DNA from 2 places in the Mesorhizobium sp. M1142 genome. Region 2 is predicted to be linked to the other one. Evidence: riboswitches for the same ligand, from Rfam matches in the RefSeq annotation. Region 2 holds a riboswitch; the other holds the start of a gene.
The links. Region 2 has a riboswitch for thiamine pyrophosphate ahead of thiB (thiamine ABC transporter substrate binding subunit). Riboswitches for the same ligand answer to the same signal wherever they lie in the genome.
Positions count from the first base shown of each region.

Region 1: another riboswitch for thiamine pyrophosphate. It lies ahead of thiC (phosphomethylpyrimidine synthase ThiC); the one in region 2 lies ahead of thiB (thiamine ABC transporter substrate binding subunit).

Region 1 covers NZ_JAMYMK010000006.1:205,543-209,751, forward strand. The annotation lists gene NKH42_RS12870 (porin) at 130-1,281, shown strand; TPP riboswitch at 1,834-1,950, shown strand; gene thiC (phosphomethylpyrimidine synthase ThiC) at 2,054-3,889, shown strand; gene thiO (glycine oxidase ThiO) at 3,886-4,209, shown strand, end outside.
Region 2 covers NZ_JAMYMK010000003.1:161,834-166,042, forward strand. The annotation lists gene NKH42_RS07110 (ABC-F family ATP-binding cassette domain-containing protein) at 1-1,680, opposite strand, end outside; gene NKH42_RS07115 (thiamine diphosphokinase) at 1,682-2,326, opposite strand; TPP riboswitch at 2,467-2,581, shown strand; gene thiB (thiamine ABC transporter substrate binding subunit) at 2,625-3,638, shown strand; gene thiP (thiamine/thiamine pyrophosphate ABC transporter permease) at 3,879-4,209, shown strand, end outside.

The DNA.
Region 1 (4,209 bases), on a different contig from region 2:
AACATCTGGCATTACGAGCGCATCAAAACTGCTCAAATTCGACTCAATGCGCATCGTTATCGACTGTTTCCTTAGCAAAAATTCATTCACTGACGTCCATTCCTTTTACTCTTTGAACGGAGATCAACAATGAACATTAGGAGCCTCCTCCTCGGCTCAACTGCGGCACTGATTGCCGTTTCCGACGCTCGCGCCGTGACCGCCGTTGCCGAGCCTGACCCGACTGAGTACGTTAAAATCTGCGACGCTTACGGCTCGGGCTACGTCTACATTTCAGGCACTGAGACCTGCCTGCGCATCGGCGGCTATGTCCGTTACGACGTCGGCTTGGGCCATATGGTTGATCACGCAAGAACCTCGGATATGAGGACTGGTGAGGATCAGGGCACATGGCAAAACAACACGCGCTTCACATTGAAAACTTGGACCGGCCAGGAGACCGAACTCGGCACGTTGAAGACCTACACCGAAACCCGCATGAACTTCGGCAACCGCCACACTTCGGTTTCGGACAGTTCTCGGTCCCATGCCTTCAACGGAGACAGCACCTTGACTTTCGCCTGGATTCAGCTTGGTGGCCTCCGAGTTGGTAAGGACTGGTCGGCCTTCGACATGTTTATTGGCGGCGCGGGTGACGTACTCAACCAGACGCCGGTTCCGTACGGCGCTTTCGATACCAATGTGGTTCAGTACTACTTCGACGCCGGGAACGGCTTTTCGGCCGTGGTTTCGCTCGAAGAAGGCTCGGGCGTGGTCGGCACAATCGACAGCTACGCTCCGCACGTAGTCGGCGGCTTGAAATACACACATGGCTGGGGCGCGATCACCGGCGTTGCCGCTTACGACAGCAACTACGAATCGGTGGCCGCCAAGGTCCGTGTCGACATCAATGTCACCAACGAACTGTTGCTGTTCGGAATGTTCGGCTACGGTTCCAGGGGCAAGCTCAACGACAACTCCACGAACGCGATCGACGCTCATGGTCGCGGCTTCTATAAGATTTGGGGCGGGAACTGGGCTTTCTGGGCTGGCGCCGCTTACGAGCTCAACGAGACAACTTCGTTCAAGCTTCAGCTCTCCGGTGATCAGCTCAAGAACCATGGTGTCGCTGCAAACGTCGCCTATGCGTTTCTTCCAGATTTCACAGTTACGGCGGAACTCGACTATGGCCGATACGGTAACTTCGCCGTCGGCAAGGTGGACGCTTCCAACGTGAATTGGACCAACGCCAACAAGAAGAGCAGTGTCGGCGGAATCCTCCGTTTCGAACGCTCATTCTAACGGATGAAAGGGTTGAGCTCCGAGATCCGGTTGAGCGGACCAATCCGGCAACACTCCAAGAGAACGTCGCATGGAAGCTATACGAGATTGAAGCCTCGATCTCGGGGCCGGACGATGTTTCATATCAGATCTGGTCCGGATGATCGCGCAGGCGATATTCATCGCTCGATTATGTGTTTTTGATCTGCAGCTCTTTTCATTTCTCATCCCTTCCGCCCGCTTGACGGACCCTGCCATCCAGCAGTACCCGGCCAGGTTTCAGATCCGAACTTGAAGGCCCAGTCGGGTCAGGACGTGTTCAACTTGTTGAGCGATTGTGGGGATGCGGCTCGACGCACTTGAAAATCGCAAATGGATCGCCTCCGTTCAGCCATCCCTGGGAAATTCGGGCGCGAGAGAACACGCTCCAGAGCATAAGCGAGGCTGATCGAGGAACAGACGATTCTCAGGCGACGCTCCATCCGATCTTGCGCCTGGCCGAGACGATCGCCCGACGATCACCGTCGCGGCCCGAATGCGCTTGACAAGATAGCGCTCGCCCGTTCAACCTGAGGCATTCACCAGGGGGGTCCCGGCAAGGGGCTGAGATACTGCTGGCTTTCGCGGCGCAGTGACCCGTTGAACCTGATCCAGTTCATACTGGCGTAGGGACGGTGCAAGCGCTTTGCGGGAGTTTACGCCCCAGGTCCTGTTTCGGCAGGTCAACCAAAGCGTCTTTTCATCCTTCCGGCACAGAACTGGGTCTCCAATGCATGAGCAAAGGAGCCTCAAGATGAATGCCCTCACCCCAGCCGTCTCAACGGGACCGCTGCCTGCCTCACGGAAAATCCACAAGCGCGGCACCATCCACCCACAGATCAGGGTGCCGATGCGCGAAATCTCCGTCCATCCGACGGCCGGCGAGCCGCCCGTCACCGTCTACGATCCGTCCGGCCCTTATACCGACCCGGCTGTCGCAACCAGCATCGAAAAAGGCCTAGCCCGACTTCGCCACGAATGGATTTTGGCGCGCGGTGATGTCGAGGCCTGTGACGGGCGCCATGTCCGGCCGGAGGACAACGGGTTCGCTACGGGCGAACGCCTGACGCCAGAATTTCCCATTCGCAACCGGCCACTCAGGGCCAGGGCCGGCAAGACGGTGACACAGCTTGCCTATGCGCGCGCCGGCATCATCACGCCCGAAATGGAGTTCGTCGCCATCCGCGAGAACCTTGGTCGTGAGATCCTGCATGGCAAGCTTGAGCGTGACGGCGAGGCTTTCGGCGCGACGCTGCCCGATTTCGTGACGCCGGAATTCGTCCGAGAGGAGGTGGCGCGCGGACGCGCAATCATTCCCGCCAACATCAACCATCCCGAGAGCGAGCCGATGATCATCGGTCGCAATTTCCTGGTCAAGATCAACGCCAATATCGGTAACTCCGCCGTCACCTCGTCCATGGCCGAAGAGGTCGAAAAGATGGTGTGGGCGATCCGCTGGGGCGCCGATACGGTGATGGACCTGTCGACCGGCCGCAACATCCACAACATCCGCGACTGGATCGTGCGCAACTCGCCGGTGCCGATCGGCACGGTGCCGCTCTACCAGGCGCTCGAGAAGGTTGGCGGCATTGCCGAGGATCTGACCTGGGAGGTCTACCGCGACACGCTGATCGAGCAGGCCGAACAGGGCGTCGACTATTTCACCATCCATGCGGGCGTGCGGCTGCACTACATCCCGCTGACCGTTGACCGGGTCACTGGCATCGTCTCGCGCGGTGGCTCGATCATGGCCAAATGGTGCCTGCACCATCACCGGGAAAGCTTCCTCTACGAACATTTCGCCGAGATCTGCGACATTTGCCGCGGCTATGACGTGTCCTTTTCGCTGGGCGACGGCCTTCGTCCCGGCTCGATCGCCGACGCCAATGACGCAGCACAATTCGCCGAACTGGAAACGCTCGGCGAGTTGACAAAGATCGCCTGGGCCAAGGATTGCCAGGTCATGATCGAGGGGCCGGGCCATGTTCCCATGCACAAGATCAAGGAGAACATGGACAAGCAGCTCGAAGTCTGCGGCGAGGCGCCCTTCTATACGCTTGGGCCGCTGACGACCGACATCGCACCGGGCTACGACCACATCACCTCAGGCATCGGCGCGGCGATGATCGGTTGGTTCGGCACCGCCATGCTCTGCTACGTCACGCCCAAGGAGCATCTCGGCCTTCCCGATCGCAACGACGTCAAGATCGGCGTGATCACCTACAAGATAGCCGCCCATGCCGCCGACCTGGCAAAAGGTCATCCGGCGGCGAAAGTCAGGGATGATGCCCTTTCCCGCGCGCGCTTCGAATTCCGCTGGGAGGACCAGTTCAACCTGTCGCTCGATCCCGAAACCGCGCGGTCCTTCCACGATCAGACCTTGCCCAAAGAGGCGCACAAGCTGGCGCATTTCTGCTCGATGTGCGGGCCGAAATTCTGCTCGATGCGTATCTCCCACGACATCCGCGCCGAGGCGCAGAAGGAGGGCATGGCGGCGATGGCGGCGAAATACCGCGAGGGCGGCGATCTCTACATACCGGCTGACGAGACCCGCGCACCGGCCATGCCACAGGCGCGTGCGCCATCATGAGGGTGCTGGTCAAAGGGGCCGGCGTTGCCGGCCTCACCGCCGCCTTCGAGCTCGCCGCACGCGGCGCGGCGACCACCGTTGCCGAGACAAGGCCTGCCATCGAGGGCAATGCGTCGTGGTTCGCCGGTGGTATGCTCGCGCCATGGTGCGAGGGTGAAAGCGCCGAGCAGCCGGTGCTGGATCTCGGACGCGATGCTGCCGACTGGTGGGATGCGGTGCTACCGGGTCAGGTGATACGTGCCGGAACGTTGGTCGTGGCCGCGCTGCGTGATACTGGCGAGCTCGACCGGTTCGCCAGCCGCACGTCGGGATATCGGCGG
Region 2 (4,209 bases):
GATATTGTTCTCCAGCCGCGAGATCGAGGCCGACACCGCCTCGATCTTCCTGGGTAAGGTTTCCAGCGCGAATTTCTGCTTGAACGACAGTTTCTTTGCCGGGCCCTTGGGAGCGGCCGCGTCGCTCCTACGTGCAGCCGTCGCCTCGCCGGTCTCTGCCTTCGGCCGCGCCTTGCGGTCGTCCAGCCTGGTGCCGCCGCGCTGCGCCAGCATGTCGGAATAGCCGCCGGCATATTCGATCCAGCGGCCATCACCATCCGGCGCGATGATGCTGGTCACGGTGCGGTCGAGGAAATCGCGATCGTGGCTGACCAGGATCACCGTGCCGGCAAAGCCGGCGACCAGTTCCTGCAGCAACTCCAGCGTCTCCATATCGAGGTCGTTGGTCGGCTCGTCGAGCACAAGCAGGTTTGCCGGCCGCGCCAAAACGCGGGCGAGAATCAGCCGTGCCCGCTCGCCGCCCGAAAGCTCGCGCACCGGCGTGCGCGCCTGTTCCGGCTTGAACAGGAAGTCTTTCATGTAAGAGACGAGGTGGCGCTGTTCGCCATTGATGACCAGGTTCTCGCCGCGACCGTCGGTGAGATACTGCGCCAGTGTCTCCTGTGGATCGACGGCCTCGCGCTTCTGGTCGAGCGTGGCGATCTCCAGATTGGTGCCGAGCCGCACCGTGCCTGCGTCCGGCTTCAATTCGCCGGTCAGCATCTTCAACAGCGTCGTCTTGCCAGCGCCGTTCGGCCCGACCAAGCCAACGCGATCGCCGCGCTGGATGCGGGTCGAAAATCCCTTGACCACGATCAGATCGCCAAAGCTCTTCTCGATGTTCCTGGCCTCTATCACCAGCTTGCCGGATTCGGCGGCGTCGCTGGCTGTCATCGTCGCCGCACCCTCGGCGCCGCGATGACCGCGAAAGCGCTGGCGCATGGTCTGCAACTCACCGAGCCGGCGCATGTTGCGCTTGCGCCGCGCTGTCACGCCATAGCGCAGCCAGTGCTCCTCGCGGACGATCTGGCGACCGAGCTTGTGCTGCTCGCGCTCTTCCTCCTCCAGCACCGTGTCGCGCCATTGCTCGAAATAGCCAAAGCCCTTGTCGAGACGGCGGGTCTGCCCGCGGTCGAGCCAGATTGTGGCGCGTGACACGCGCTCGAGAAAACGGCGGTCATGCGAGATGACGACCAGTGCCGAGGAGGTGCGGGCAAGCTCCTCCTCCAGCCATTCGATGACCGACAGGTCAAGATGGTTTGTCGGCTCATCGAGGAGGAGAATGTCGGGCTCCGGCGCCATGACGCGGGCGAGTGCCGCACGCCTCGCCTCGCCGCCGGAGAGGTCGTTCGGCCGTTCTTCGCCGGTCAGGCCGAGATGCTCCATCAGATAGGTGGCGCGATAGGGATCGTCGGCGGGCCCGAGCCCCGCCTCGACATAGGCGCGGACGGTCGCAAAACCTTCCATGTCGGGCATTTGCGGCAAGTAGCGCACGGTTGCCGAAGGCTGGCGGAAGACTTCGCCGTCCTGCGGCTCGATCAGCCCGGCGGCGATCTTGAGGAGCGTCGACTTGCCCGAACCGTTTCGGCCGACCAAGGCGATCTTGTCGCCAGCTGAGGCCGTCAGGGCGGCACCGTCGAGCAGCGGCGTGCCGCCAAAGGTCAGCTTTATCCCATCGAGATTGAGAAGCGGCGGTGCCATGTCAGCTTTCAGGTAAGGGAAAAGGATGCGCGAGCAGCAGCGCGCGGCCGCTGGCCAGCGCGATTTCCAACCGGCCCCTGACCTCGTTGGAAATGGTCAGCGACGAGCCGAACGCAACCTCGACATGGTCGAGCGGCCATTTGGCACCGGTGACGCTCAGGCCGGCGAGATCGGAGAAGCCGAGCACCGAAAACAGCGTGCCGTCGGCATAGTCGAAGCCAGTCTTTCCGGGCAGCAAGGGAATGCCTTCCTGTGCGCCGCTGGTCAAAAGCACGTCCGTCCCGCCTTCCGCCAGCCGGACGCTCAGCGCCAGATGCAGGAAGATGTGGTCGGTGCGTTTGCCGCCGAAAGCGCCTGCGAGCACAAGGCTGGTCGCACCGCGTTCGAGTGCGGCGGCGATAGCGAGTTCACCGTCGGTCTTGTCCTTTTCGGCGGGAAACACCTGCCGTGGCACGGCGGCCAGATCCTCCGGCAACTCGGCAGGTACGGAATCGAAATCGCCGACCCAGAGTTCCGGCCTCAGGCCCAGCATACGGGCATGGCCGATGCCGGCATCGGCAGCGATGACGCGCGAGCCTTCGACCTGGCGGTCGAGCAGCGGCGTGCGGATGAGATCGCCGCCAAGCAGGATGGTGAATTTGCTCATATCTCGTGGCCCTTACCAGCCCTGCCCCAGAAACGGAAGAATGAAACGGAAGATGAAACGGCAGACGAAACGGAAGGCTGGGCTTTGGATGCCCGGCAAACTTCCGCTTGCGCGGCACTTCGGCCGGGCCTATGTGTCGAAACGCTCTAACGGGGTGCCGGACGCGATCTTCGCGGACCGGCTGAGAGGCAAGACTGCCAACCCGCTGAACCTGATCCGGTTTGTACCGGCGGAGGGATTAGACGCTTCGGACAGCCCGGCGCCTCAATTCCTTTCAATGCGAACGAAGGAGGCGCCGATGCGCAGTTTTTTCCACTCTCTTGTCCCGATTGTCCTGCTTGCGGCATCCGCGCTCGCCCTGCCAGGGCAGGCATCGGCACAGGATAGACTGACCGTCTATACCTATGAAAGCTTCACCGCCGATTGGGGTCCGGGACCGGCGGTGAAGAAGGCCTTCGAGGCCGAGTGCAGCTGCGTCGTCGAATTCGTCTCGGTCGCTGACGGCGTGGCGCTGCTCAACCGTGTGAAGCTGGAAGGGGCCGCCACCAAGGCCGATATCGTGCTTGGCCTCGATACCAATTTAACCGCCGACGCCAAGGCAACCGGCCTGTTTTCGCCGCATGGCGCCATATCGGATGTCAGCGTGCCGGGCGGCTGGCGCGACGATACTTTCGTGCCGTTCGACTATGGCTATTTCGCCGTCGTCTACGATACCGAAAAACTGAAGAACCCGCCGAAGAGCCTCAGGGAATTGGTCGAGGGCGATGCCGGAGAGAAGATCGTCATCCAGGACCCGCGCACCTCGACGCCGGGCCTTGGCCTGCTGTTGTGGGTCAAGTCGGTCTATGGCGACAAGGCGCCCGAAGCCTGGGCCAAGCTCAAGGCAAAGGTGCTGACGGTGACGCCAGGCTGGAGCGAGGCCTACGGCCTGTTCACCAAGGGCGAGGCGCCGATGGTGCTGTCGTATACCACGTCGCCGGCCTACCACATGGTCGCCGAAAACACCGAGCGCTACCAGGCGGCGTCCTTCGAGGAAGGCGAATACCTGCAGATCGAAGTTGCGGGGATCACCACCAAGGGCGCGAAGAACCCGCTGGCGGAAAAGTTCATCGCCTTCATGACCGGACCGAAATTCCAGGATGTCATTCCCGAAACCAACTGGATGTTCCCGGCCGGCAAGACCGACAAGCCGCTCAATCCGGCGTTCGACAAGCTTGTCAAACCGACCAAAACCTTGCTGTTCAGCCCGGAGGAAGTCGCGGCCCACCGCAAGGCCTGGGTCGATGAGTGGCTTGCGGCGATGAGCAAGTAGCTTTGGCCGATTGATCGAAGATGATCGCTCTACGGCGCCCCCCTCTGTCCTGCCGGACATCTCCCCCACAAGGGGGGAGATCGGACGGCACGGCGGCTTTCGCCAGTCGCCGATGTTGCTGGAATGAGCGGAGCGCTGAAACTGCCAATCTCACCCCTTGTGGGGGAGATGTCCGGCAGGACAGAGGGGGGCGCGAAGGAACGCAATCCTCACTAAGAATCTCGAATCTGGTAGTCTAGCGTGCAACGCGCACCATCATCTGACTCCCGCGTCAACGCCGGCATCGTCGCGCTCGCCGCCATCGCGTTGCTGATCGGCGGTGCATTCACCGGGCTCGTCGTCGAAGCCACGCGCGACCCGTCCGGTGTTGTCTCCGCCTTCGATTCGTATCTCTTGCGTATCGTCCGTTTCACGCTCTGGCAGGCTCTGTTGTCGACCCTGCTCTCCGTCGCGCCAGCGCTGTTCGTCGCGCGTGCCCTGTCGCGGCATCCACAGTTTTTCGGGCGAGGCTTTATCCTGCAGCTTTTCGCCGTGCCACTGGCGCTGCCGGCCATTGTTGCCGCACTCGGTG